Regions from separate parts of the Zhongshania borealis genome, predicted to be linked through region 2. Evidence: predicted binding sites of a transcription regulator. Region 2 holds the regulator's gene; each other region holds the start of a gene.
What was found. Region 2 encodes PhoB, which activates phosphate uptake and scavenging genes when phosphate is short. Its sites were predicted from a motif close to TGTCATAAANNTGTAACA; they were not measured.

Region 1 (9,741 bases), on a different contig from region 2:
TCTGCTGTGATCACCGTGGCCGGGCAGACAAAACCACCCAGTGATGGGCCATCCGGCCCGAGAATAACCGGCATATCTCCGGTAAAATCGACAGTGCCAAAGGCGTAGGCATTGTCGTGAATATTAGACGGGTGCATCCCCGCCTCGCCGCCGCTACGCCTTGCCCACGTTGGCTTTGGTCCGATCAAACGCACCCCGGTGCGACTGGAGTTGTAGTGCACCTCCCAGCTCGCCGCAAAAAATTCCGCGATGTCATCGTCGGTAAAAAAATCCGGTGCGCCATGGGGGCCGTATATCACGCGCAATTCCCAGTCGTTGCCAATGGCGGGTTTCAAAATATCTTGTACAGGTCGCGCGGGAAGCAGATTGCCGGGCTCACCTTCGCAGAGTGACAATACGTCGCCGACCATCAACGCCCGGCCGCTGTGACCACCAAATTGACCCAAGGTAAAGGTCGAGCGCGACCCCAAATATTCGGGGCATTGAACACCGCCCGCCACCGCTAAATACGACCGCGCGCCTTCGCTAATCCGACCCAAAGCCAGAGTTTGCCCGGCCTTAATATCGATCACTTGCCACAGCGCCGAATCCAAATTGGGTTCGTCGTCACTGGCGACTGAACTAGTATTGAAATTTTGCAATGACAGGGGCTGACCATTGATCGTCACCGGAATTTCGGCACCACCGATCACCACTTGGGTATCCGCGCTGAACAACAAGCTTGGCCCCTGCAAGGTAATTTCCAAACCGGCCGCTCGAGCATCATTGCCCAATAGGCGATTGGCCAAGCGAAAGGAATAACTGTCGAAGGGGCCAGACGGTGGTACACCTACATTCCAGTAACCCAACCTCGCCGGGTAATCTTGTACCGTGGTCTGAGTACCCGCTTGCAGAACATCTATGCGCCGCGGCTGCCACTGGAAATCGTTTAAATATCGTGTGGTAAGTTGTCCGCTTTTGAGAACGTCATCATTTAACAGTGCCCGCAAGTAATCGCGGTTGGTAACAATCCCGTACAGTTCAGTGTCAGCCAGCGCCGTGCGCAGCCCTGCCAGCGCAGCGTCACGATTGTCACCGTGAAAAATAATTTTTGCCAACATGGGGTCAAAATACGGCGATACCTCTAAACCACTGTCTAGCCAGTGATCTATGCGCAAACCCATCGCCGCAGGGAACGCAACTTTACTAAGCAGACCAGCGCAGGGTTGAAATTGCTTGTAGGGGTCTTCGGCATACACCCGCACCTGAACGGCATGACCTTTCGCAACTAGTCCCCCGCGTAACTGCTCCAACTCCGGCAAATCGCCACAGGCCAGCATCAACATCCACTTAACGAGGTCGACACCCCACACGGCCTCTGTCACGCCGTGCTCTACTTGTAAGCGGGTATTCACTTCCAGAAAATAGAATTGGGTGGTATCGGGATCGTAAATAAATTCAACAGTGCCGGCGTTTCGGTAATTAACCGCCGCGAGTAATTGTTCAGAGAGTGTATACAAAGCCTGACGTACGCTCTCTGGCAAATTGGGCGCGGGGCACTCTTCCACCACTTTTTGATTTCGACGCTGGGCTGAGCAATCACGCTCTCCGATTGCCACAACTTGGCCGGCACCGTCGCCAAACACCTGTACTTCTATGTGGCGTGCCCGCGCTATAAATTTCTCTAGAAAAACACCGTCATCGGCAAAATTATTACTGCCAAGTTTTTTTACTTTTTCAAAACCGCCGCGCAACTCCGCTTCACTGTGGCAGACCTGCATGCCTATGCCGCCGCCACCCGCTGTGCTCTTGAGTATAATGGGGTAGCCGATCACGCTTGCGTGGCTAAGTGCGCTATCGAGGTCAGCCAGCAGACCAGTGCCCGGTGGCAGTGGCACGCCTACACTTTCTGCGATATCCCGCGCGCGATGTTTTAATCCAAAACTCTGCATCTGCTCTGCAGTTGGACCAATAAAAGCAATATTGGCTGCTTCGCACGCCGCTACAAAACCAGCATTTTCACTCAGGAAACCATAGCCGGGATGGATTGCCTCTGCACCACAGGACTTAGCAATTGCTAGTATCTTTTCCGCATCAAGGTAGGTATCGGCAGCGCCACCCTCGCCAAGACTGTAGGCTTCATCGGCATGACGCACATGCAAGCTGCGCGCGTCGGCTTCAGCGTAAACAGCAACCGCAATAACGTCGAGTTCTTTTAGGCTACGAATAATCCGTGTGGCAATAGCGCCGCGATTCGCAATCAAAACTTTAGTGAACATAGTAGTCCAGTAACGGGCCGTCCCGTGACGTTTTACGACAGTGGCCGTCCACTGAAGATGATTTATAACAAATCAAACGCCTGAGAGCAGGCCTCTGACCTTTTGCTTAAGTATTCCAAACCAAGTATTCAATTGGTGTCGGGTTGTAGGCGTTGCAGGGGTTGTTTAATTGCGGACAATTAGAGATCAGTACATAAATATCCATAAGTGCTTTTAGCTCGACGTATTTTCCGGGCGCTGAAATACCGTCAGCAAAGCTAAGCCCGCCCTCTTCAGTCACCGGCACGTTCATGAAAAAATTAATATTGTGACTGATATCGCGTTTGCTTAAGCCGTACTCGGGCTTTTCGGCTATCGCCAACATCCAGCTATCGCGGCAGGCGTGCATGCAGCGCTTCTCTAAATCGTAGCGAACGGTATTACTCTCTGTGGCGCAAGCGCCACCCAAGGTGTCGTGCCGGCCACAGGTGTCGGCGACAATTTCCAGCATTGCGCAGTTGTGATTGCTCCGTAAGATCGAGCCCGCAGTAAGGTAAACATTGCCTTGTTCGCGAATGGTGTCGGTCGCGCTATAACGCTCACTGGGATTTTCTGCGCTGTAAAACAATGTGTCTGCGGCCTGATTCCCCTCTAGGTCTAAAATCCGAAAGGTTTGTCCGGCACTGACTTTGCCAAGATAATAATCGCCAGCGCCAACTGTCATCGAAAAATCAGCAGCATCGGCCTGTAATTGACTTACTTTAATCATCTTCAATCCTCCGCCTTAAGCGCCCAAGTAATACAAGGCGTTGTTAGCAAAACCCCGACGATTTTCCGGACAATGATTTAAACACTCATCATCGTCGGCAACCGGCGGCGCGATGGCGAGTTCAATGCCAACAAGGTGCTGCGGGTAGCTCGTGGCCTTGCTGTAGGGATGCGGGCAGCTGTGCAAAACAACCAGGGTGTCCATCTCAAAACGCAACGTAACGCTGTCGCCGCATTGACTAGGCGAAGCGGCTAAGGACATATTGCCCTCAGCATCCGTCACCACTTTGCTAAACCAATTAATGTTCGCCGCCATGTCAGCGGCCGCTAAGCCGTATTTTGCAAGTTCCACCAAGAATGCATCATTGCCATTTTGGTGCCAGTCGTTTCGGTCTGTTTGGTAATCCCGCGCACCCCATTTATCGACCACGTGTGACGCGTGACTATTACCGCACACGGTGTCATGCCAACCGAAGCTGTCTGCGGTAATTGATGCAAAAATTCGCCCCATGTCTGAGTACAAACAATGCCCTTGACTCAATTTAAAGGTGTGCTGACACTTCAAGGTGTCCGGCGCGTTATAGCGCTCGAGTAAATTTCGCGGATTGTAAAACAACATACCAACATTGCTGCCGCCACTTAAATCTCGCAAGGTCATTTGTGTACCCCGACGCAGTTCCAGCGACCAGTGTCCCCCCGGTGCAATTTCCGTTTTGTAATTTTGCATTTTATATTTCCTCCGCCACATTATTGGCAGACAGACTCCCATCTATTTCTTCAAGCAATTCCGGCTCACACACGCCAACCGGCAGGTCGTAGGTAATACCTGCTCCATAGGCATTAGGCGCCTGTGCGTCGACTCTTAGTTTGTCAAAAACCCACAAACGCGTGCCTAAGTGAAACCCCTCTTTTAAATCGTGGGTAACCATAAATACCGTGAGTTTGTGTTTGCGCCACAGATTTAAAACTAACTCGTGCATATCGGCGCGAATGCCTGGATCGAGTGCGCCAAAAGGCTCATCTAATAATAAAATTCGGGGTTTCAAAATTAAGGCCTGAGCAATGGCTAGACGTTGCCGCATACCGCCAGAGAGTTCGTCTGGGTAGCGATGCAACATGTGACTTAAACCAACAATATCAAGTAGCTCCGCTGCCTCGGCACGGGCCGCCTTTTTCGCTGCCCCCCACAAAAAGCCGAACTTACTACCTTCAAACGCGCGGGCAATTACCACGTTTTCTAACACACTCAAATGTGGGAAAACTGAATACTGTTGAAATACCACGCCACGCTCAGCATCAGGTTCATCCGCGATGATTTTGCCATCAAGTAAAATACTGCCCTGTGACGGGGTATCGGTCCCGAGTAACATGCGCAAAAAGGTACTTTTGCCGCAGCCCGAGGCGCCTACCAAGGTAATGAACTCCCCCTCTTTGACCGTGGCAGAAATATTTTCCAAGATGACGTTGTCATCAAAACGTTTCCAAACATTCTGGATTTCTATCATGACTTACCCTCCTGCTGTGCGTGCCACGGAAAGGCGGCAGCACTGAGTTTGGCAAGCGCGTAATCAATGATGAATGCCAACAGCGCGATCCACGCCACATACGGGAGTATTACGTCCATAGACAAATAACGCCGCACTAAGAACACGCGGTAGCCGAGGCCATCCGTCGAGGCAATAGCCTCGGCGGCAATCAAAAACAGCCACGCGGACCCTAGAGACAAACGCACAGCATCAATCAAGCGGGGCATTAATTGGGGAATCAACACCCTTACAATTATTTGCCAACTATTTGCACCCAAAGTCTGGGCTTTAACGAGTTGTTCGCGGGGAATCTCTAAACTGCGTTTTTGAATATCTCTGGCTATAAAAGGTGTAATACCGATGGCAATTAGTGCGACCTTCGACACTTCGCCCAAACCAAATACAATAAACAGCACTGGCAACAAGGCCATTGGCGGTACCAGCGACACCACGGTGAGCAGCGGTGCAAAACTGGCGTTGATTGTAGGTAAAGCGCCAGTCAACAAACCGAACAACATGCCCAACGACGCCGCGATGGCCATGCCGATTCCGAGACGACGCAGGCTACTCATGGTGTCTTGCCAAAATAAATAGTCACCACTGCGTTTACTGGGCTCAAAAGCCAAACGCTGAATAGCATCACCCATTTGCGTAAAACTGGGCAATAATTTGTCCTGTGGGTTGTCAGCAAGACGGGCATCCGACGCCGAAATATACAACAGTAAAATTATTGCAAAGGGCAGTAGCGCGAGGGCCACCCGCCATACTCGACTGGGTCGTAGGTTTATCAGTCGTTTCATATAGTTGCCAAACCCTTGTACATACACTTATCAAAGTAAGCGAAGCGGTAGCGAGTGGATAGGCGCATCCCTGCGCCAGATAGTATTGCCCATATTGCTATGGGCGTAGTCTCCCTCCCATTCGTCGGAGGGTGATCTCGTCATACGCGAGATTTACAGTTTGCCGTCTGCCGCCATTTGCATATAGCTTGGGTCGAAACGGAATTTGATATTGGCTTTGTTACCGAATACACCGGAGGGTGTTTCAATACCAATAAAGCCAGCGTCGGGAGCACCATCACCAAGTAAGCCATGCGCAAACGAAAACTCAGCAACATTCTTCATTGTTGTTTTCAAGGCCGCACTATTGGTAAAGGCCACCGCTGCTGCGGGGGTGTAAAACATTTCGGTACTCGCCAATTGCGCTTCGTAACCAGCTAGATCGGTGCCTGATGCCACGCCCATTGCGGTGCGAACCTCTACGCCACCTTTATCTTTGGCGCTCATCATGGCCATGATTTCGTACCAAGCGCCGGTAAGCGCCTTGCCAAGCTTAGGATTCGCCTTCAATACCTCAGTATTGATGACCAATAAGTCGATAATTTCACCTGGGATTTGGGAGGAATCAAAAACCTTGTTGGCGCCGGGCATCGTCATGATTTCGCTTAATAGCGGATTCCAGGTTGCCACTGAACTAATACCGGCTGTGGGGTAAACCGCGACCATATCGGCATCGGAGGTATTAACGACAGTGACATCGGATTCACTCAAACCGACACTTTCTAAGCCCCGAGCAAGCAAGTAATGAGAGACACTTAATTCCACTAAATTTACACGCTGACCTTTAATGTCTTTGAGTTTGTCATAGCCTTTTAATACCACACCGTCGTTACCGTTGGAAAAATCACCAACAATCAATGCCGTGCTATCAACCCCGCCAGCAGCAGGAATCGTCAAGGCATCCATATTCGTCATAGCACAAGCAGCAAATTCACCGGTTGTGTATTGGTTAATCGACTCGATGTAGTCATTGATTTGTACAACCTCAATATCGAGGTCGTATTTTTTTGCCCACTTATCCACGACCTTCTGCTCGGCGGCATAGCCCCAAGGCATCCAGCCAACATAAATTGACCAGCAGACTTTAAAGCTGTCAGTCGCGGCAGCAGAAAACGAAGAGAAAGTAAGTGTAAGCAGTAAAGCGGAAAGTCGCTTCATGGTTGAACCTCCAGAGGTTTTACACAGTTGCATAGAGCACTCCTGGCGCATATCGCCGTTCGTCTCCCGGGCTTTTGTCCCGCCGTGTAACCTTGTGACCTGATCTACTCAGATACCCCGAAGGTCGAAAGCTCTCGGACCAGTCGTTGCTTTTACTACAAATAAGTAGTGGCAACCGGAACCCTAGCCTTCCATTTTGAATATTATGTCCAATACCACCAAGAGTGCGGACACAAGACACTATACACATAGCATGCCAAAACCGAGATTCCCTAGTTTGCGGCGTTTTCATCGCAATATCGGCTGTAAACAAGCCTTCCAAGAGTGCATGTATGCGCACCAAATAAGAACACTAGCACCATTTTAACGCACTGCATTGCAGGGTAATCCATTGTCATAAAAATGCCCTAATTCCGACATTTTATTGTCCCCAAGCTGTAACAGCGCCCACCTACACTGATGCGGTTTTAATCATCTACCACCCACCAACAACGGGAATATTTATGAAACAAACACTGTTACATCTTTCGATAGCAGCCATCTTGGCGGCAGGTCTGACCGCCTGCGGTGGCGATGACGGCGACCGCGGCCCAGCTGGCGCAGACGGCAGTAATGGAACAAACGGCACGAATGGTACTGATGGAACGAACGGTACTGATGGAACGAACGGTACTGATGGTGCCGATGGTGCCGATGGTGCCGATGGTCAGGATGGCATCGAAGGCGCGGCGCTCAAACGCTTTGCGTCCGCGCCACTGGGCGCAGAATTTACAGGTCTTTTCGTCAATACCGATGGCGTTTTGTTCAGTAATATTCAACACCCAAGTGGCTCAAACACTACTACGGACGTTGACGGCAAAACCATTAATGTAGGCACCATTGGCGCCTTTATGAATATTGACGCTAACAATCTTGGCAACGTCGCGGCCATGGATTTCCCCATTACCACTGCAGACAAAGAACGCGTGCTAAGCGCCGCAGGTAACTATATGGCCCTTGCCCAACAGGGCGATCTACTGGCCAGCGGTAAAATGATGGGCGACATCGTTGCCGCAGATGGCACCACCGTATTAAAAAGCTCGAATGACCCTGATTTTAACGCCGCAGTGTCCGACGGTGGCACAGGTTACTTTTTGTACTCTAACTGGGAAGACCGCCCAGGTAGTATGAGCCGTATTGCCCTGAGCAGCAGCTACGCGGTAACCCAAGAAGGCATGCTCGATTTTTCTTCGGTGAACGGCACGTGGGTAAACTGCTTCGGCACGCTTAGCCCTTGGGGTACACCACTGAGCGCAGAAGAATTGTATTTTGACAATACCGCTGACTGGTTCGACGCGAATAATGGCAATGCACAGTCAATTGCAGAGTACCTGGGCTTCCCCACTGATGGTAGTGGTAGCTGGGGCAACCCCTATGACTACGGCTACATCATGGAAATCGGTACCAACGGCACCGTAGCCGCAGCTAATGTTGCTGACGTAGCAGTAAATAAACTCGAATTGATGGGTCGTTTTTCTCACGAGAACGCAGTAGTAATGCCAGACCTGCGCACTGTGTTTTTAAGCGATGACGGCTCCAGCACTGTCTTTTTTAAATTTATTGCTGACACTGCCGGTGACATGAGCTCCGGTTCACTTTACGCGGCCAAAGCAACGCAATCTGCGGGCGTAACCGACCCTGCTGAAGCGGCCTTCGCCATCGAGTGGGTAAAACTAGGCACAAGCACCGAAGCCGCAATAGAAGCGGCAATTGCTAGCTTCCAAGGAACGCTGGCCGAAGCCAAGCATATAAGCGATCAGCAAATTAATGATTATGCTGAATCAAAACTCGGTGAAGACCTTGACCTTAGCGGTACAGTTGCCAGCAACCCCTTTGGAGATGATCGTGTAGGCTTCTTGGAAAGCCGCAAAGCCGCAGATGCATTGGGTGCAACTGCCGAGTTCAATAAAATGGAAGGCGTAAATATCAACTTCGGTCTTGCCGACAGCTGGTGGAACGATGGTAGCGCTGATGGCGCGCAGGCTTATATGTATATGGCAATGTCAGATACGACTGTCGCCATGTCTGATGCAAGCGGCGACATTCAACTCGATGGCACCCACGGTAAATGTGGCGCGGTCTACCGTATGAAGCTTATCAAAAACAGCGATGGCTTGGTTGATATTAAGACTATGTCACCCGCTGTTGTTGGCGGCCCATACGACGGCAGCCGCAGCACCAACCGCTGTAACATAAATAACATATCCAACCCTGATAATCTGGTGATACTAGACGATGGCCGAGTAATGATCGGCGAAGATACCGGCAATCACCAAAACAATATCATTTGGTTGTTTGAAGATCCCGCTCTGTAAAACCCGCGTGTTATAGCAGTTTAGAGGGCGGATTATTCCGCCCTCTTTTTTTAACGGTAAAAAATTAATGAAACACATTAGTCTACTAATCCTTTTCGTTCTGGCGGCCTGCGATTCACATACTCAAGACAATGCGATCCCCACTCGCCAAGAACAATCTTTATCAAGCTCGACCGATACAAGCGTGCTTAAACAACTCTCGTTTCCAAAAACTATTGCTACTGTAACGCCTGGAATTTTACGGCCGCCGCAGAGTGACGAGCTCTACAACGCCGAAGCCGTCATTCCGCCGCAGTGTTATACCAAGCACGAAGGCCAATACAATCCCTGCATGACCTGCCACCAGAGTTATCCGTATCGCAGTCGCGCCAACACCATGAACGACAGTAATCTGCAAAGCGTGTACGCTTTCTCTGATCTAGGTCTAAACAACCATTGGCAGAATTTATTTGAAGACCGCCGGCCCAAAATGGCTGAAATAAGCGACCAGCAAGTTATTGATTATATTTACACGGACAATTACAGCCCTTTAATACAGCAACTCAAAGACACGCCCGATTGGCAGGGGCCAATCCCAGAAATTAAAAACCTACACCTCGGTGCCGCCGCTTTTGACGAGCAGGGAATTGCTAAAGACGGCAGCCAGTGGGTCGCGTTTAACTATAAACCGCTGCCCAGCACCTTCTGGCCCACCAATGGCTCTACTGACGACGTTATGGTCAGGCTACCCACAAAATTCCAGCAATCCGCTTGCGAAAGCTCGCCGGTATCTCGCGCCGCCTACCTCACAAATCTCTCGATTCTCGAGATGGCAATTAAGGATCTCAGTGAGATTTCAGTGCCGGATATTGACGAGAAC
Region 2 (9,741 bases):
CTTTTATGGTGCTTGAGCTGAGATAGGCAGGGACTTATGAAACAGAACGAGGTACTTAAAACGACTTCGTGGTGCTTATACATAAAACCAAGCTGCATCCGTAGCCAGCATGATTATTATATACATATAAAAAAGCCGCTTTGGAAGAGCTTAGCGTTGCGTAGCGCGATTTTTTATTTCGTTCGCCGTGGTGGTAAACCCGTGTGCTGAGTTAAAACTCTACGACCTTTGCCGTGCTTTGGCGTCCAATTGACGGGCTGCCGGGGCGGAACCAAATGTTTTTTACCATAGCCAATCAAGTCCTTACGTCCCATTGCTAGCAATGCTTCACGTATCGATGGCCAGCCTTCAGGGTCGTGGTAGCGCAATAATGCTTTGTGTAATCGACGCTGTTTCAGGCCCTTGGCACTCACCACATCTTCGCTGGTCCGCGATACTTTCTTAAGCGGATTTTTTCCGGAGTAATACATCGCCGTGGCATTCGCCATTGGCGAGGGGTAAAAAGCTTGCACCTGGTCGGCGCGGAAGCTATTGCCTTTTAGCCACATGGCTAAATTCATCATGTCTTTATCAGTAGTGCCGGGGTGGGCGGCGATAAAGTAGGGAATTAAATACTGCTCTTTACCCGCCTGTTTGGAATATTTATCAAACATGGCTTTGAATTTGTCATAGCTGCTCATGTCCGGCTTCATCATTTTCGATAGCGGACCCTCTTCAGAATGTTCTGGAGCAATTTTTAAGTAACCGCCAACGTGGTGGGTCACTAATTCTTTGACATATTCAGGGGTTTCGATGGCCAAGTCATAGCGCAGCCCCGAGGCGATTAATACTTTTTTAACGCCTGTTAACTCGCGCACATCGCGGTATAAATCAATGAGAGGTGTCTGATCGGTATTGAGGCTTTTGCATATGCTGGGGTAAACACAGGATAGGCGACGACAGCGGCTTTCGATTTCAGTACTTTTGCAATTTAAGCGCCACATATTGGCGGTGGGGCCACCTAAATCCGAAATCACGCCGGTGAATTCCGGGGTTTTATCTCGGATTTTTTCGACTTCTTTTACAATTGATTCGTGGGAGCGGCTTTGAATGATCCGCCCCTCATGCTCGGTAATTGAGCAGAAGCTACAGCCGCCAAAGCAGCCGCGCATGATATTGACCGAGAAACGAATCATCTCGTAAGCGGGAATCTTGGCATTGCCGTAAATGGGGTGCGGCTTGCGTTGATAGGGTAGCTCAAATACCCAGTCGAGTTCTTCCGTTGTCAAAGGGATCGGCGGCGGATTTAGCCAGACCTCTTGATCACCGTGCCGTTGCACTAAGGCTCTAGCATTGCCAGGATTGGTTTCTAAATGTAGAACGCGCGCAGCGTGGGCATAATTCACTGGATCGTTTTTGACGACATCATAATCGGGTAAGCGGATTACGGTTTTGGCAGCATCCGTTCCTGATTTGCGGGCTTGTAGTGGATCGACAATTCTAACGGTCTGCACGACGTCGGTGGCACTTTCCGTGTCGGGATTTTCCTCGTTCTTTTTGCAGCTCTCGGTGGCGCTAGTGTCAACGTAGGGGCTGGTGATCTTGTCGACCTTGCCGACTTGGTCAACACTGGAGGAATCGATGACAGTCCAGCCGTCAGGGACATCACGGGTAACAAACGCGGTGCCCCGTAGATCGCGAATACTGTGGATGGTGTCGCCGCGGCCAAGGCGGTGTGCCACGTCGATAATCGCCCGCTCGGCATTGCCGTAGAGCAATAAGTCCGCTCTAGAATCGAGCAATACTGAACGTCTAACTTTGTCGCTCCAATAATCGTAGTGGGCGATACGGCGCAAACTGGCTTCAATCGAGCCAATTACAATGGGTGTGTCTTTATAGGCTTCGCGACAGCGCTGAGAGTAAACGATAACGGCGCGGTCTGGGCGTTTGCCTCCTTCATTGCCGGGCGTGTAGGCGTCGTCATGACGTAGGCGACGGTCGGCGGTGTAACGATTGATCATGGAGTCCATATTGCCAGAGGCAACCCCAAAAAATAGATTGGGTTGCCCAAGGGCTTTAAATGGTTCGGCGGATTGCCAGTCGGGCTGGGCAATGATGCCGACACGGAAGCCCTGCGCTTCCAGCACGCGGCCAATAACGGCCATGCCAAAACTGGGGTGGTCGACATAGGCGTCGCCCGTCACAATGATGATGTCGCAGCTATCCCAGCCGAGCGCGTCCATCTCTTCCCTCGATGTCGGGAGATATGGCGCGGTGCCGAAACACTCAGCCCAATAGGGGCGGTGGCTAAATATGGTTTTTGGGGTTTGCATAGCTGAAGACATGGCGATAACGCAGTAATCCGAAAAAAGGGGCATTATACTTGATAATGTGCCCACTTGCTGGCTGTAAAGCGCCTGCTGGTAAATATAAATAGACGGACTAAGTGCTTGAATTTTTTAAGGAATAGAGAGTAAATGAGTGCCTGCGGCGCAATCGATTATTAAAAGGGACTACAAATGGAATGGTTGAACACGAATATAGCGTACTGGCACTGGATGGTTTTTGGTATTTTGCTGGTTGTGAGTGAGATATTTATTCCCGTTTTTGTAATGATTTGGTTTGGCGCCAGTGCGATTGCCGTTGGCTTGATACTGTCCGTGGTAGAAATGCCGCTCAGTGTTCAATTATTATTTTGGCTCGGTTTGTCGATTGCTGATTTGGTGGTGTGGTTTAAGTTTATTCACCCCAAAATGAAGAACCGAACTTTATCTGGTATGTCGCGGGAGCAGGCAATTGGTCAAGAAGGTATGGTAATTCGGCTTGGGCCAGAATTGGAACAGGGTACAATGCGCTTTTCCATACCGCTGCTGGGGAGCGACGAATGGCAATTTATTTGCCGAGAGCCGATTGCTGTCGGTGACCGTGTAAGCGTTGAAGAAATATCAGGCAATACCTTAATCGTTCGTGCCGCAAGTAAAGCCGCGTAATGTTTAATATAAACTGATTCAAAAAGCAGGGAGTTTGCGATGGATGGTTTGGCAGTAGTAATAGCGCTGGCAATTTTAGTGATCGTTACCTTATTTAAAGGGGTACGAACCGTTCCCCAGGGTTATAAGCATATTGTTCAGCGTTTGGGGAAATACCACGTTACCCTAAATCCGGGTTTGAATTTTATTATTCCCTATATTGATGATGTGTCATACAAACTGACCACGAAAGATATTGTGCTGGATATCCCGTCGCAGGAAGTGATAACCGAAGACAATGCAGTGATCATTGCGAATGCGGTTGCCTATATCAATATCGTGGCGCCAGAAAAGGCCGTGTATGGTGTAGAGAACTACACCTTTGCAATTCAAAACTTGGTGCAGACGGCTCTCCGCTCGATTATTGGTGAAATGGCTTTGGATTCGGCGTTGTCATCGCGGGATCAAATTAAAGCTAAGCTCAAAGCGGCAATTTCTGAAGATATTGCGGATTGGGGCATTACGCTGAAAACGGTTGAGATTCAGGATATCAATCCATCGCAGACTATGCAGGCGGCGATGGAAGAACAGGCGGCGGCCGAACGCCAGCGCCGCGCTGCTGTCACAAAAGCAGAAGGCGAAAAACAGGCCGCGATCCTAGAAGCCGATGGCCGCCTGGAGGCATCGCGTCGTGATGCCCAAGCTCAAGTGGTTTTAGCTAAGGCCAGCGGCGCAGCAATTTCCCTGATTTCTGAAGCGGTAGGAAGTGAAGAATTGCCGGTATTGTATTTACTGGGCGAGAAATACACTGATGCCTTATTGCAGCTATCTTCGTCAGATAATGCCAAAACAGTGGTATTACCTGCTGATTTACCGCAAGCACTACGTGGCATTTTAAATAAAGTTTAAGTCGGAGTTGAGCGTTTTACATGGATCATACTTATCGTTTAGTGATCAGCTGCCCAGACCGCGTGGGCATTGTTGCGCGGGTTAGTCAATTTGTTGCAGAGCAGGGCGGTTGGCTCACCGAAGCCAATTACCATGCCGATGCGGAGAGTAACTGGTTTTTTATGCGCAATGAAATTCGCGCTGAATCCTTAAAAGTCAGCGCCGAGCGCTGTCGGGACGCTTTTGCACCAATCGCTGCCGAATATGGCATGCATTGGGCATTGGTCGATTCCGCAGTAAAGCGTCGGGTAGTGATACTGGCCAGTCATGCCTCGCATTGTCTTGCAGATATACTACACCGCTGGCATAGCGGCGAATTAGACTGTGATATTCCCTGTGTTATCTCCAATCATGAAAATTTGCGTAGCATGGTGGAATGGCATGGTATTCCCTTTGAGTACGTGGCAATTGATCCAGATAATAAAGCGCCTGCACATGCAAAAATTATGGCGATGGCACAGTCTTATCAAGCCGATTGCGTGGTGCTAGCGCGCTATATGCAAATTATTCAACCTGAGTTTTGCCAAGCCTACGCCGGCCGAATGATTAATATACACCACAGTTTTTTGCCTTCGTTTATTGGTGCAAACCCTTATCAGAAGGCATTTGATCGTGGTGTTAAGCTGATTGGCGCTACTTGCCATTACGTCACTGAGCGGCTAGATGAAGGTCCGATCATTGAGCAAGACGTTATTCGGGTATCTCATCGGCATAGCAAAGATGATCTTGTACGTTTGGGCAAGGATGTAGAAAAGTCTGTGCTAGCAAGAGCCCTACGTAATCATCTTGAAGACCGCGTACTGGTTCACGGAAACAAGACTGTAGTGTTTGATTAAACAGGCAAAATTTAAACTGTCATAAAATTGTCACTAAAAATGGTTTTAATGCAGCTAACAAATTTTGCAAAAAAAGGTTAATGGAATGACGTCAGCCACCATATTGATTGTCGATGATGAGAGTGCAATCCGCGAAATGATACGGGTTGGGCTTGAACTGGCGGGTTATAACTGTCTAGAAGCGAGCAATGCCCAGGACGCACATGGGATTATTGTCGATCAACGTCCTGATCTAGTCTTGCTGGATTGGATGATGCCAGTGACCAGCGGCTTAGAGTTATTGCGCAGGTTGCGCCGTGATGAGCTGACTAAAGATTTGCTGGTAATTATGTTAACCGCGAAAGACGATGAAGATAATCGTGTGCAAGGCCTTGATGTCGGCGCAGATGACTACATTACTAAGCCATTTTCATCGCGGGAGTTAATGGCCCGCATAAAAGCCATCATGCGGCGCTCTAGTAGTCGTGACGAGGAAGTGAGCATCGAAGTGGCGGGCCTGAAACTCGATCCTAGCAGTCATCGCGTGTTTGTTGACGCAACCCCCTTAGATATGGGCCCCACCGAGTTTAAATTACTAAAATTCTTTATGACCCACCAAGAGCGAGCTTATAGCCGTGGTCAGCTTCTAGACCAGGTTTGGGGAACCAATGTGTATGTTGAAGAACGCACAGTAGACGTACATATCAGACGACTTCGTAAGGCTTTGCAGACCGAACTCCGCGACTGTGGGCTATTAATTCAAACCGTTCGCGGAACCGGTTACCGGTTTTCAACTACAGGTGTCTGCGCGTAGCGCAAAATAATGCGGTATTACAGTTGGAAGGCAGAGTTATTGCGGGTTGGCGTGCCACTCTCATTGGTCGCCGGAACGTGTGCACTATTTGATCTTGGGGTTTTACCCCTATTGGTAGCGGCCGTGCTTGCCTGTGCGTGGTTATTGCGACACTTACAGCGCTTATCTGACTGGTTGTACGGCGGTGCCAAGGATGATCCACCAGAGGCTGTAGGGATGTGGGGACAGGTTTTTGACGTAATTTACGAGCTGCAGCGGGATTCTTCGCAAAATAGCGACCGCTTGCAAGCTATGATCGATTATTTACATTCGTCATTTGCATCCATGTCAGATGCTGTGGTGATGCTTGATCCCCATGGCAATATTGAATGGTGTAATTCGTCGGCTCACGACTTGCTGGGACTGCGTGAAGTAGACGACAAAGGCCGGCAGTTGGTGAATTTGCTCCGAAGTCCCGCCTTCTTGCGCTACTTTGAGGCAGAGCGTTATCAAGCCCCCTTGGAGATGGTGTCACCCGTCAATAGCTTGATTAATTTGAGTATCAGCGTCAGCTTTTTCGGTAGGCGTAATCGACTTTTGTTTGCCCGTGATGTTACTCGCACCCACCGGTTAGAACAGATGCGCAAGGATTTCGTTGCGAATGTTTCCCATGAATTGCGCACACCGCTTACCGTTATCAATGGTTATCTGGAAACCTTTGCCGAGTACGGTGGTGAAAATGGTCGTTGGGATCGAGCCGTAGATCAGATGCTGCAGCAATCTCGACGTATGAATCTATTGATTCAAGATCTTATGCTGCTATCGCGCTTAGAGTCTGTGCCCAAGCTGGCCGACGAAAGCCTTATTCGCTTGCGGCCATTAATGGAAATGATTAGAGAAGAGAGTGGTACCGCCGCAAAAGGCCAGCGCCGTATAGAAATCGAATGTGACGATAATATTGCAATCAATGGTAATGCCAATGAATTGCGCAGTGCATTCTCTAATTTAGCAGTCAATGCCGCGCGATATACCGCTGAAAATGACCGAATAATTCTGCGCTGGTATCAAGATGATTATCATGCGTACTTCGAAGTAGAGGACACGGGCATTGGCATTGAACCTCAATATATTCCCCGTTTAACCGAGCGCTTTTATCGCGTGGATCAGAGCCGATCCCTTGATACTGGTGGCACTGGCTTGGGTTTGGCAATTGTGAAGCATGTGCTAATTCGTCACCGAGCTGAATTGCGTATTCGTAGCGCGCCCAATCAAGGCAGCGTCTTTACCTGTGTTTTTCCGAAATCTGCCGCGGTTGCTGTCTAGCCTCAGCGGGCTCTCTTCGCCAGTAATTACAGTACTGTCACAAAGTTGTCATAATTCGCCTATAAAGTGGCCTCACTGAAGTAGCTTATATTGGTTTAGGAGTATCGAAGTGAAGATTAAACACATAGCAGTAAGTGCACTTATGACTATCTCTGCAGCGGTCGCTGTAGCTGAAGCCAAGGTTGATAGCGCCTTACCAGACTACGCTATCGTTTCCGGCGTATCAGGTAATTTGTCTAGTGTTGGTTCAGATACCCTAGCCAATTTAATGACATTGTGGGGTGAAGATTTTAAGCGCAATTACCCCAATATAAATATCCAGATTCAAGCCGCGGGCTCGTCTACAGCACCGCCAGCATTGACCGAAGGCACGTCGAATATTGGGCCTATGAGCCGGAAGATGAAGGATAAGGAGTTAGAATCTTTCGAAACTAAGTTTGGCTACAAACCTACTGCTGTGCCGGTTGCGATTGATGCCTTGGCGGTGTTTGTTCATAAGGATAACCCAATTGAAGGCCTGACCATGGCACAGGTCGATGCCGTGTTCTCTAGTACTCATAAGTGTGGCCATAGTGCCAATGTTGATACCTGGGGCGGCCTCGGTATGACAGGAGCTTGGACTGCGCGCGATATTCAAATGTTTGGCCGTAACTCGGTGTCAGGGACTTACGGCTACTTCAAAGAAGAAGCGCTATGTAAGGGTGACTTCAAAAACGGTGTGAATGAGCAACCAGGCTCTGCGTCAGTTGTGCAGTCTGTTTCAACCTCTATTAATGGTATTGGTTACTCAGGCATCGGTTATAAAACTTCGAGCGTACGCGCGGTGCCATTGGCAAAGGATGAAAAGAGCAAGTTTGTTGAAGCTAACGCCGAGAACGCGACTAAAGGTAGTTACCCGCTGTCACGCTTCCTCTATGTATACGTGAACAAGGCACCGAATAAGCCCTTAGCGCCTTTGGAACGTGAATTCATTAAGCTCGTACTGTCTAAGCAAGGCCAGCAGGTTGTGGTCAAAGATGGCTATATCCCGCTACCGGCAAGTGTTGTAGCAAAGATCGAAGCTAAGTTGGCCCTTTAATAAGCTGTAGGTGCCGTTGATGAATGCCGTAGATTCAAATCGCGGCATTTTTTGCTGCAAGTGTCATATTAATGTAACAAATTTGTCATATTGTGTGCGCAGGTTTTAAGAGAGCGAAAGAAATGAGTCAGTCCGAGGTTCGAGCTACCGCTTCCGCCTATCGTCAGTGGCGAAAAGTCAAAGACGGTATGGCTACCGCGACCATCACCGCCGGTGGTATCAGTGTACTGTTTGCAATATTGCTGATTTTTTTCTACCTGCTCTTTGAAATTATGCCGTTGTTTGAGTCGGCATCGTTGGAAGATGGCCAGCAATACCCCGCGACGAGCGAGGCTCCAAGTATCTACTTGGCAATGGAAGAGCAAGCTGAGGTTGGTTTTAGCTTAGACCGATCCGGCCGGGCTGACTTTTTTCAGGTAAGCGATGGCAAGTTATTGCTGAGCAATGCACTTCCACTCGATGGCGCAGAGATTAGCAGTTTTGCTTTGGACTCTGAGGTAAGCCGAATTTTCGCGCTGGGCTTAAGTAACGGGCGAGTATTGATTGCCAAGCATGATTATCGAACTAGTTACCCAGATGATAAACGTTTAATTAGCCCGGAGCTTCGTTTCCCCTATGGTGAACAAAGCTTAGTGCTTACTGAAAATGGTCCAATAGACCAGTTGGCGATCAGCGACAGTGATGATGAACTGCTTTTGATTGCGGTGAGTCAAGGCAAGCTTATTGGCCGTCGCTGGGTGAAAGAAGAAGACTTCCTCAGCGAAGAAGTTAGTCTAGTCGAAGAGCCCGTTGAGCTACCAGTTTTAGACATTAGTGCTGATCGCGTAGTGGTAGGCCCTGATCAGCGCTGGCTGTATGTCTTAAGTAATGACGGCGGCTATCGTCTGATCGATCTTGGCCGAGTGAATGTGGCAGATCGAGGCTACCTTTTTGACAGCGGTAAGCTGAATGAGGCGCGGTTTTTATTGGGTGGAATTTCTTTGCTGACGGCTAGTGATCAGGGCGAGGTCGGTCAGTGGTTTGTGGTTCGCGATGGCGAACGCGAATCGGGATATCGTTTGCAGGCGGTTAGGCAATTTGACGTGCCGAAAGGCAGTGGCGCCACACTCGTCACCGAGCATCGCCGCAAAGGCTTTGCAAGCGTTAGTAAACAGGGCCACCTGGATCTTTTTTACACCACCTCACATCGGCGTTTGCTCAATGCTGACCTAGATATTGGCCTTGTTAGTGCGATCGCGATTTCGCCACGGGCTGATAAGCTGCTGATCGAAAATGAGAGTGGTACGCGGTACAGCTACGAACTCCACAACGAACATCCCGAGCTTTCGTGGTCGGCATTGTGGAGTAAGGTATGGTACGAAAGTTACCCCGAGGCCGATTACGTTTGGCAGTCATCTGCCTCGAATAATGATTTCGAAGCAAAATACAGCTTTGCGCCACTGGCTTTCGGTACCTTAAAAGCGGCATTTTACGCGATGTTGATCGCCGCGCCGCTAGCAATATGCGGCGCAATCTACACCGCTTATTTTATGGCGCCAGCACTACGCAGAAAAGTTAAGCCACTTATCGAATTAATGGAAGCCTTGCCGACGGTTATCCTCGGTTTTCTCGCGGGCTTGTGGTTAGCGCCATTCATTGAAAAAAACATGCCTGCGGTTTTCTCCATGTTTTTGGTGATGCCATTTGGAATTCTGCTATTTGCCTGGGCTTGGTCTCAAGTACCCATCGGCATACGACGCCTTGTGCCAGACGGCTGGCATCCGGTGTTGCTAGTCCCGATTATTCTTGGGATTGTGACGGCCTGCGTCGCGCTCGGCGCGCCGATGGAACGAGCAT
Region 3 (9,741 bases), on a different contig from region 2:
GTTCTTAGATGAATACGCCAAGCTTTCTGCAGATCATCAAGCGGGTGTGGTGGTGGTTATGCTAACAACTTCTTTAAACCCCGATGATGCCGATTTAGCAGAAAGCAGGCGTGAAGTGAAAAACTTTTCGAGTAAACCGCTCACAGAACAGAAATTATCGGAAGTACTTAAGGAGCATTACCCTCATTTAGTGAAAGCGGCTGATTGAGCTTAGCTGTTTTTTCGCTTGCCTAAACACGACCTTATAAAGCTTAATCTTGCCTTTTGTTGTCATAAAACTGTCTAGTATTAGTCCCGCTACTGTCATATAGAAGCCCTATCCTTGCGCTAAATAGGTGGCGAGGATGCAAAAGGGTGCAGCTAAGACAGCGATACAAAACCATTTGGTTATCAGACATCCATCTCGGCTTTAAAGATTGCCGAGCTGATTATCTATTGGATTTTCTCTCTAAAACCGATTGCGAAACGCTGTATTTGGTTGGTGATGTGGTCGATCTTTGGGCGCTGAAGCGCAGTTTATACTGGCCCTCAAGTCACTACGAGGTGGTTCGCGCGCTGTTTAAAAAAGCCAGTTCCGGTACGCGAGTCGTTTATATTCCCGGTAATCATGACGAACCCTTGCGTGACTATGTCGGCCATATTCTTGGTCCTATAGAAATCAAGCGCGAAGCAATCCACACCACCGTATCAGGTAAACGCTTGCTAATGTTCCACGGTGATTGCCTTGACGAACATATTCGGCTGAGTAAGTGGGAGCATCTTATTGGCGATGCAGCCTATGATTTGCTGCTCTTTCTTAATCGCTGGGCCAACTTTATTCGCCGTCGCTTTGGCCGTAATTATTGGTCTTTGGCGACCTATATAAAACAGCGTATTCCCAACGCCCGCCAAGTCATTAGTGTCTTTGAAGAGGCCGCAGTTCGCGAGGCTGGCCGACGCGGACTCGACGGGGTTATCTGTGGTCATATTCATCAGCCTGCACTTCGCAAAATTAACGGCCTGCTGTACTGCAATGATGGCGACTGGATAGAAAACTGTACTGTTTTGGGTGAATCCTACGAGGGTGACTTGGAGTTGCTGCAGTGGACTGAACACCAAACCTTATTGCAAAGCATGACTGCCAATGGTGGCCCCGTTAAGGCCGATGTACTACCGCTGCGCCGCGCGAGTTGATGGTTAGGAGTAATAAAAATGATATCAGTTGATTCAGTCATTGATGAGCAATTTCCACGAATTTCCAAGGGCAGCCCACGCCTAAGAAAGACGTTAGCGGCCCTGCTTAAATACCTTTTTCACGAGGCCGAATTCAAACAGTTTGAACGTGATTATCCCTATTTACAGGGACTGGATTTTGTTGAGAAAGCGCTCGAATATTTTGATTTTGGCTACGCGGTCAGTGCCTTAGACAAAGAGCGTGTGCCGGTGACCGGCCGTGTCGTGATTATTTCTAACCACCCGATTGGTAGTTTGGATGGTCTGGCCCTCTTAAAATTAGTTTCAGAGGTGCGTTCGGATGTAAAAGTAGTGGCCAATGAATTGCTCTATGCAATAAAGCCGCTGCGCAGTTTGTTGCTACCCGTAGATAATATGAGCGGCAAGCGCAATCGCAAGGAAAACCTGCAAGCGATTCACGGTCATTTGAGTGGCGAGGGTGCAGTGATTATCTTCCCCGCTGGTGAAGTGTCGCGGTTTAGTCCCGCCGGTATTCGCGACGGTCGCTGGCGTAATGGTTTTATTAAATTTGCCGCTAAGGCAAAGGCGCCAATTTTACCGGTGCATATTAATGCGCGAAATTCGGTGTTTTTCTATGCGCTGTCTTTGCTGGCAAAACCCTTGTCGACCCTGTGGTTGATACGAGAAATGTTTAAGCAAAACAATCGCACCGTTCGCGTGACGATCGGCTCTGCCATCGAACACGGTGTTTATCAGAATCTACCGGTCACCGCACCCGCAAAAGCCCGGTTGTTTAAAAAACATTTGTATAAGCTAGGTCGGCGGAAGCGCGCAGGGGAGCCGTGTTTTATGCCGGTTGCGCAGGCAGTTGCGCACCCAGAAGACCGCCAAGAATTACGCGCCGCCATTCGCCAGTGTGATCACTTGGGTAATACCCGCGACGGCATGGAGATCTATTGTTACCAGTACAGCGGTGATTGCACCGTAATGCGCGAGATAGGTCGCTTGCGCGAAGTCAGTTTTCGGGCAGTTGGCGAGGGAACTGGTCGTCGTCGTGATGTGGATTGTTATGACGCTTACTATGACCACATTGTGCTGTGGGATGAGAATCAATTAGAGCTGGTTGGCGCATATCGTTTAAAGCGAATTAGCAGTCTCAATGATGGTGAGACACTTTATAGTGAAACCTTATTCGATTATCAAATTCCCTATGCAGAGGCATACTTTGAGCAGGGGGCTGAGCTAGGTCGCAGTTTTGTACAGCCGCGATACTGGGGGCGCAATGGTTTAGATTATCTCTGGCAGGGCCTGGGTACCTATTTACAGCGTTATCCTGAGGTGCGCTATTTGTTTGGCCCTGTGAGCTTAAGTGACAGCTTGCCGCGAGCAGCAAAGGATTTATTAATTCCCTTTTATCAGACGCATTTTCCCACTAGCCAGGCGTGGGCGAAAGCCAAGAGCCCCTACCGTCCAGAGTCAACAACGATTCGATTCAATGGTGAAGATTACCGTAGCGAATTTACCGAGCTTAAACAGGCCCTAGCAGATTTGTCCTGTGCTGTTCCTACTCTCTATAAACAGTACACAGAGCTGTGTGAGCCGGGTGGAGTGAGCTTTGCTGGGTTTAATGTTGATCCTGATTTTGCCGACTGCATCGACGGCTTGGTGTTGGTGGATATTACAAAAATGAAAGCCGCGCGCCGCAAGCGTTATCTTGGTTCTGAGTCAGCCGACTAAAATTGTAGGCTAGCGTTTAAACGTTAGAATGAACGTGCGATTCTTGATGTAAGTCAGGGATCGCTTTATCGATTTAAGCCTAGATTTTTACCGTATTAGATCCCACGTCTTGTTATTTATTGTTGCCTCCTTATCTTAAGTATTAAGTTGCTCGGCAAATACATTGATTAACCACTCAGCATCATCAACCGGCAAATCGTGCCCCGCACTGTTATGCAGGGTAATTGGCCAGGCGTATTTGCTTGCCAAGAATTCGCTGCAGCGGTAGGAAACCATGCGGTCGGCTTGACTGCTGATAAGTAGGTGAGACGTACTGGCGAGTGTTGCTGGCGCGCGATAACGGGACGCCGCGAGGAGTTGTCGTAAAACATTTATGCGGCTAACTGGCCGCAGTTTACTTATCTTGCACCATATGGCCAACAGGGACGGATCCCTGCTGTGACGATTGCTGACCATGGCAATCGTCGCTCGCTCGCGGGCAATGATGCTCGGCGCAAGTAAAGCACCTATGGCTCTTGGTAGTGCCGACAATTTGAGCCGTTGAAAAAGTGGGCAGTCACCGGTACTGGTGTTAATTAAAATAACTTTAGCAATTTGTTCTGGATTGTTCGCTAGCCAATCAAGGGCGACCATGCCCCCGAGTGACAATGCGACAATGCCAAACGGTGTGCCGTTATTGAGTGTTGCTGGCAGGCGTTGTGCTACGTCTTCACGGATAGTCTGGATACGTGTTGGCGAGGGCCGTTGATGTTCGCTGCCAAAACCGGGCAGGTCGATGCAGTGGCACTGCCAGTTAAGCTGGGTTGCGCAGCGGTCAATAAAATCGCCCCAGTGTGCTTGCTCGCGACCAAGACCGCGCAGGAATACCCAGTGTTTGATCGCCATATTTTAAAGCTGCCGATACCAGAGACTTTGTGCCATTTGTTGCATCTCTCTTTCCTGTTCGCCCTGGGGGCGCCAGTGTTCTATATTCCGGGCCGCTGCCAGTAAAAAATCGATCAGTAGTAAATGCCCGCGCAAGACCCTAGCGTGACGATGCGGCACGGTTGGATTGAACAAACCCGCAAAGCTGAATAATTGTTGGGGATGTTTTTTCACCCACAGCCAAGAACCCATTTCTAATGTGAGTGGCAATAGCGTGATGCCGTCGGCACGACAGCGTTGATAGAAGTAGTCCCAAATATCGCCGTGGCTAAGGTAGTGCATGGCCTGAGGGCCAAAGACATAGTTGTGGTGGGGGAAATTACGTTCCCAAAGCAGTTTAAGGGCGACGTAGCTGCCAATATCGGGGATGGGTAAGCGGCGATAGGCATAGGGAATCCACAAGTGATCTTGAAAGCCGAAACCTGAGTGAAAGTCCACGGCAATGCAAGGGCGGTTAATATGGCAGTGGCGTTGGATTATGTTTTTTAGCGCGATAAATTCCGGTTCAAAATCATCGTCACGGCGGCCGCGATACCAGGGAATTTTTCGCCACAGACGTTGGCCACCGACAAGAAACGGCACTTTATCTTCGGCATCGATCGGTGCGTGGCGATTGAGGTCGACGCCGTTGGGGTTGCAGCGCGAATCGCCGAGCATGCCGCCCGGGTTCACAATCGGTACGGCAACGATACAGATTTCGGTCTCAAATTGGCGACGCCAGTGCTCGTCCCAACGACAGCGTTCTACCACGGTTTCCAGCCAAGCGAGCAAGACCTGCGTGCCAATACGTTCTACGCCGTGAATACCTGCGGTAACGAGTAGGCAATGTTTGGCGGTATCGGGGTTGCCAATGACCAAGGACACCAGTGGCAGCGTAAACTCTTCAGCATAAATTAATGCTTCGGTTCGGCTGTGAATGAGTGGCCCTGCTTGACGACACAATTGTTCTAATGCCAGTAACTCTGATAGGCGTTTGTGCAGGCGGCCACGGCAGGCATCCATGACAGCGGTGAAGTCGGGGAAGTTGGGGCCGTTGATCTCGCTTTTTGGGCTTTCCGGCGGACTGTGGTGAGTACTGTATTCAGTTTGCGGCATTATGAGGTCGATAGTGACGCTGGGCTGCAGGCGTTACCAGTTTTTTGCCAGAGTTTACTGACGAGAGCCTCGTTCTCTTGCCACTGCCCTTGCAGCACCCAGTCACAAATCGCTTCGGCTACATCGGGATAGTGTTGTGGTGTTTGCTCCGGAATATTTTGCAGCCATTGAGCAATGGTCTGTTCGCTGAACGTGTCCATCACGTCGGCCAATTTGAGATGCTTGAGCGCAGTAGCATTGCTTAGTTGTTCCCCCTGGCCTGAAACCGGTTTGGCTAAGGCCGGAATGCCCATGTGGAGGCATTCACTGATTAGCTCGAAACCGGCATTGCAAATGACCGCGCGCGCAGAGCATAAGTCGTGTTTGAAACCGTGAAGACTGGTTTTGCGCTGGCTGACATTGCCGATTTCGGCGTCAGTAAGATCGGGTGAGTATTGAATGAAATGGTACTTGCTAATGTTTTGTAATGCAGCGCTTACTAGCTGCTGATCCTCAAAGGGCAGATACACTAAAATATGCTCGTCGGCAGTAAGCCGGCGTTCGTCAGGATTGATTATTGGTGGCGCAATAGGGCCGTTAAAACGGTCCCAGTGCAGGCCTAAACGGAATTTAGTGGGCGCGAAGTAGCGCATAATTAATTTGTTACGTAAGTCTGCGCCGTTTTCGGGAACCGCGTCATGCGCAAAAGCGTATTGATGGCCGATGCCAATAACCGCTTTGTTTTGCAGACGGCCAGCCCACGCTGTGAGTGGTTCAAAGTCGCTGATAATTGCGTCGTATGCGCTTAAATCTAAGGCGCGCAGGTCGCGGATGAATTGAATAGGCCGCAATTGTCGTAGGGTTTTTAAATTACTAATACGGCCTTTGTCAGTTGCAAAGCTCAGGCCTGGGTAAACGAGATAGTCGCCGAACGCCGCCATATCAAAATATTGGTCCGGCGCTCTGCCACTGAATAAATACTGCACGTCGACATTACGCGCGGCAAAGTGCTTAGCCATCATTCTGGCGCGCGATATATGGCCGTTGCCGGTACCTTGGATACCGTAAAGCAATTTCATAGTGATCCTATTCCTAGCAAGGTGGGTGCAGGCTTGTGGCTAGACCGCCACAATGCTGTGGCCTAAGTGCGCGATAGCAATGCCGAGACTTGCGCCGGCTAAGGTGTCGGTGGGAAAGTGAACGCCTAAGATCACTCGGGAGGCGGCGACGGCTGCGGCCCAGATGAATAGGGGTGCACCTATGACGCCAAAGAACAGCACCGTCATGGTTGCCAGCAAAAATGCCGCGGCGGTATGGCCTGACGGAAAACTGAATTCATCTGATGCGATAATCGACGCGCTAAAAGCGGGAATAGCGGCAGGTGGGCGTCGTCTTCGGCAGGTGTTTTTCAGTACCCAGTAGGCGGGCAGCCACGCGGCAAAGCTGATCAAGACTGCACTAAAATAGGCCAGTCCCTGTTGGATTCCAGCGGCGTAGACCAGAACGGGAAGGCCGAGCTGAAAATAGCCATCTCCCGTTTTTGAAACGCTGCGGGCAATGCGGGATAAGTGCTGCTGGTGGCGCGTGTTCACGCAGGCCAGAAACATTCTTATATCGAACTGATTAATCGACTGTATTAAACGCATAGTATGATCCTCACACTTGAGACCATACCTTTGGCTGTTTGCAGTTGTGTGACAAAGTTATGTCACTTTTAAGACGCGGTATTGTTGTGATGGGCAAGCGCGCAAAGTGCTGCTCGCGGCAAACCTTGATCAGTGATTTAGATTCTGCGCGCCGCAGCTAAGTCGCAGTTGCTTAGGCATTTTCGATGAGCAAAATGCTTCCGCTATGGCGGCGTCGGGCATTGATTTCGCGGGGTAATAACTCGGCAAAGAAATCGTCGATACAGGCTTCCGCAACGTCGATGAAGGGTGGTCGATTGGGATCGGCAATGAGAATTTTCTTTACGCCTGCGTCGATGGCACGCGTGATGAGTTGGTAAAGTGCCTCGCTCATCTCATCCCAAAAGCAGATGTCACTCGCGATAAGGGTGTCGTATTCGCCGAGTTCTTTTTCGCTCAAGGCGGTTAGATCACCGCTCACTGTTTTGACTGCGGTCTGATTGTGTTCTGCGAGTAGAGCAAGATAGGGGAACACGGCGGGGTCAGCGTCGAGGGCGGTGACGTCGGCCTGCTGATACTTGGCGCAATATATGCTGGCCAAGCCCCAGCCGCATCCTAGCTCAAGGACTCGACTGCCGGGTTCTAAAGGGTGCTCATGTAGGTAGTCCATAAGAAGGTAGGCGCTGCCCCACAGTTTATTGCCATGTAAATGGGTCGCAAGGCCGGTGCGCTTGAGGCGGCGCATATCAGGGTGGCTTGATAATAGCGTGGTCACGCCGTAATAACGGCGGCTATGAGGCGTAGAGTCAGGCACGTTGGTCTCCGGCTGCGCGCTGAAAATGCGTTATTTTAAAGTTTGCTTTCGTGGCAGGCGAGTTTTTTATTAGCAGAAGGTCGAATCCCCTTTGGGGCGTTTGCGGAGTATGCTAACCAGTGGAACGAGATTACGACTAAGGCGAGGAGGGAATCACGGTGGTTAAGAAGTTTGATTACGATATGGTGGTATTGGGCAGTGGCCCAGCCGGTGAAAGCGCGGCGTTAAATGCGGTTAAGCATGGTCGGAGCGTTGTGGTGATCGAGGCGCAGGGTACCGTGGGTGGCGCATGTACGCACCAAGGCACCCTCCCGTCCAAAGCCCTTCGGCATATGGTTCGGCAGGCAATTCGCTTTAACCAAACACCTATTTTTCGCGACATTGGCGACGCCCGTACTTTGACGTACCCGCGCTTATTGAGTCATGCCAATGAGGTTATTTCGCGGCAGGTAGATATGCGCAGCCGCTTTTATCATCGCAATCAAATTCGCCTTATCCACGGTGCGGGCCATTTTGTCGATGCACATACGATATCGGTGCGCTGTGCCGATGGTCTCGATGAGGTAATCACCGCCGAGAGTGTGGTGATTGCCACCGGATCGCGGCCTTATCAACCTGCGAATATTGATTTCAGTCATCCCCGTGTCTATGACAGCGATAGCATCCTTAAAATGAATAATACCCCCAATAAAATCATTGTTTACGGTGCGGGTGTTATTGGCTGTGAATATGCGTCGATTTTCTCGGGCATCGGTATGAAGGTGGAGTTAGTGAATAGCCGGGATCGATTATTGGAGTTTTTGGACGACGAGATATCCGACGCCTTAAGTTATAAGTTGCGCAATACCGGCGTAATGATTCGCCATCGCGAGGTCTACGAGTCTGTTGAACTAAGTGATAAAGAAGTCGTTTTGCATTTAGAATCAGGAAAGCGCCTCCACGCTGATGCATTGCTGTGGTGCAACGGACGTAGCGGTAATACCGATGGACTTGGCTTAGAGGAAATTGGTTTGCAGACCGACCATCGAGGTCAGTTGGTGGTCAATGAACACTATCAAACTGCGGTGGCTAATATATTTGCTGCTGGTGACGTAATTGGCTGGCCTAGTTTGGCGAGCGCGGCCTACGATCAGGGGCGTTCGGCAGCGGCCTCGGCGCGTGGCAAGGAGCATTGTCGTTTTGTTGATGATGTCCCCACGGGTATTTACACCTTGCCGGAAATTAGCTCGGTGGGGCAAACCGAGCGCGAGCTAACCGAAGCGAAAATACCCTATGAAGTGGGGCGTGCGTTCTTTAAGGATACGGCGCGCGGGCAGATTAGCGGCGAAACCGTGGGCATGCTCAAGTTGCTTTTCCATATCGATACTCTGGAAATTCTTGGAATCCACTGTTTTGGTGCGGAGGCGGCGGAAATCATCCATATTGGTCAGGCAATTATGAAGCAGCAAAATGGGGGTAATACCTTGCGCTATTTTGTCGAGACCACGTTTAACTACCCAACCATGGCTGAGGCCTATCGTATCGCCGCGTTGAACGGCCTAAATAGGCTCGGGAAATAAGCGAGCGAGACTGCGAATTATGCTTACGCGCTTTTGCAGGAAGTTAGTGCCCGCTAGCGATAGCAGCTAGCAAATGTTGGTGATTATTTTCGAGAGGACATCGCGGTGCGGCAGTACCTAAAACCGCGCTTGGAAATAATGAAAAATTTTTATTGACAGCGTCGCGAGATCATCATAAATAGTGCCCTGAACCACCACGGTTAGCCGAGGTGTTCATTCTGTATCGACGTAGTACTGGAGTGGGCAAGCAATGGCAAGTGACCTAGCTGATGATGATCTCGATGATCTGGTAGAAGATGATTCGAGCGCCGATTTTGATGAGCGGCGGGAAATGGGTGGTCGCGATAGTAGCATCCGCCGCAAAATTGAAGAACGCTTAGAGCGTAAGCGCCTGATGGATGAACTGGATCTACTGGATGACTTCGACCTGTAGTTGCTTTATTTACCCTTAAAAATAGAGCGAGCACCGAGTTCACCACGTAAACGCCACAGATTGTGGCGTTTTTCATATATATCCCCTTGGTTTTGCGATAGGTTATTGCTGAATTCCGACAGCAGTAATACCATCGCTGTATTAGCGTACTTCATTTGCATGCAGCTGCCGGGGACGTTACGGTAGTTGCCTGCGTCTGGCCCGACTCTGTGGTTCAGCAATAATTTAGCCTCATTCAACAATAGGATTTTGTGATGAATTGGAAAGCCTTATCTGCGGTTGTCGTCATCGTCGGAATTGCCGCATTTGTATGGTTTGTATTAGAGCGCTCTGCGACGAGTGAATTTAACGACGAATCTGCGCACCCGGTTGTTATTGACCAAGCAACTCCACCAGAAAAAA

Region 1: a site for PhoB is predicted at 6,921-6,938, ahead of ABD836_RS12195 (alkaline phosphatase PhoX). Genes of this name have one in related genera too.
Region 3: a site for PhoB is predicted at 6,602-6,619, ahead of ABD836_RS16835 (phosphatase PAP2 family protein). Genes of this name have one in related genera too.

What each region holds. Positions count from the first base shown of each region.
Region 1 covers NZ_BAABDM010000004.1:174,845-184,585, reverse strand. The annotation lists gene uca (urea carboxylase) at 1-2,258, opposite strand, end outside; gene ABD836_RS12220 (urea amidolyase associated protein UAAP2) at 2,365-3,006, opposite strand; gene ABD836_RS12215 (urea amidolyase associated protein UAAP1) at 3,022-3,732, opposite strand; gene ABD836_RS12210 (ATP-binding cassette domain-containing protein) at 3,734-4,510, opposite strand; gene ABD836_RS12205 (ABC transporter permease) at 4,507-5,331, opposite strand; gene ABD836_RS12200 (putative urea ABC transporter substrate-binding protein) at 5,485-6,528, opposite strand; guanidine-I (ykkC/yxkD leader) riboswitch at 6,590-6,726, opposite strand; gene ABD836_RS12195 (alkaline phosphatase PhoX) at 7,032-8,882, shown strand; gene ABD836_RS12190 (hypothetical protein) at 8,950-9,741, shown strand, end outside.
Region 2 covers NZ_BAABDM010000001.1:516,708-526,448, forward strand. The annotation lists gene ABD836_RS02350 (YgiQ family radical SAM protein) at 174-2,324, opposite strand; gene ABD836_RS02355 (NfeD family protein) at 2,499-2,969, shown strand; gene ABD836_RS02360 (SPFH domain-containing protein) at 3,009-3,857, shown strand; gene purU (formyltetrahydrofolate deformylase) at 3,878-4,732, shown strand; gene phoB (phosphate regulon transcriptional regulator PhoB) at 4,818-5,525, shown strand; gene phoR (phosphate regulon sensor histidine kinase PhoR) at 5,535-6,827, shown strand; gene ABD836_RS02380 (PstS family phosphate ABC transporter substrate-binding protein) at 6,937-7,905, shown strand; gene ABD836_RS02385 (ABC transporter permease subunit) at 8,028-9,741, shown strand, end outside.
Region 3 covers NZ_BAABDM010000009.1:96,990-106,730, reverse strand. The annotation lists gene ABD836_RS16865 (response regulator) at 1-208, shown strand, start outside; gene ABD836_RS16860 (UDP-2,3-diacylglucosamine diphosphatase) at 355-1,173, shown strand; gene olsF (bifunctional ornithine lipid synthase OlsF) at 1,192-2,910, shown strand; gene ABD836_RS16850 (alpha/beta fold hydrolase) at 3,046-3,795, opposite strand; gene ABD836_RS16845 (DUF2817 domain-containing protein) at 3,799-4,929, opposite strand; gene ABD836_RS16840 (MJ1255/VC2487 family glycosyltransferase) at 4,929-5,987, opposite strand; gene ABD836_RS16835 (phosphatase PAP2 family protein) at 6,027-6,554, opposite strand; gene ABD836_RS16830 (class I SAM-dependent methyltransferase) at 6,727-7,347, opposite strand; gene sthA (Si-specific NAD(P)(+) transhydrogenase) at 7,506-8,906, shown strand; gene ABD836_RS16820 (PA3496 family putative envelope integrity protein) at 9,157-9,339, shown strand; gene ABD836_RS16815 (hypothetical protein) at 9,345-9,560, opposite strand; gene ABD836_RS16810 (DUF3014 domain-containing protein) at 9,594-9,741, shown strand, end outside.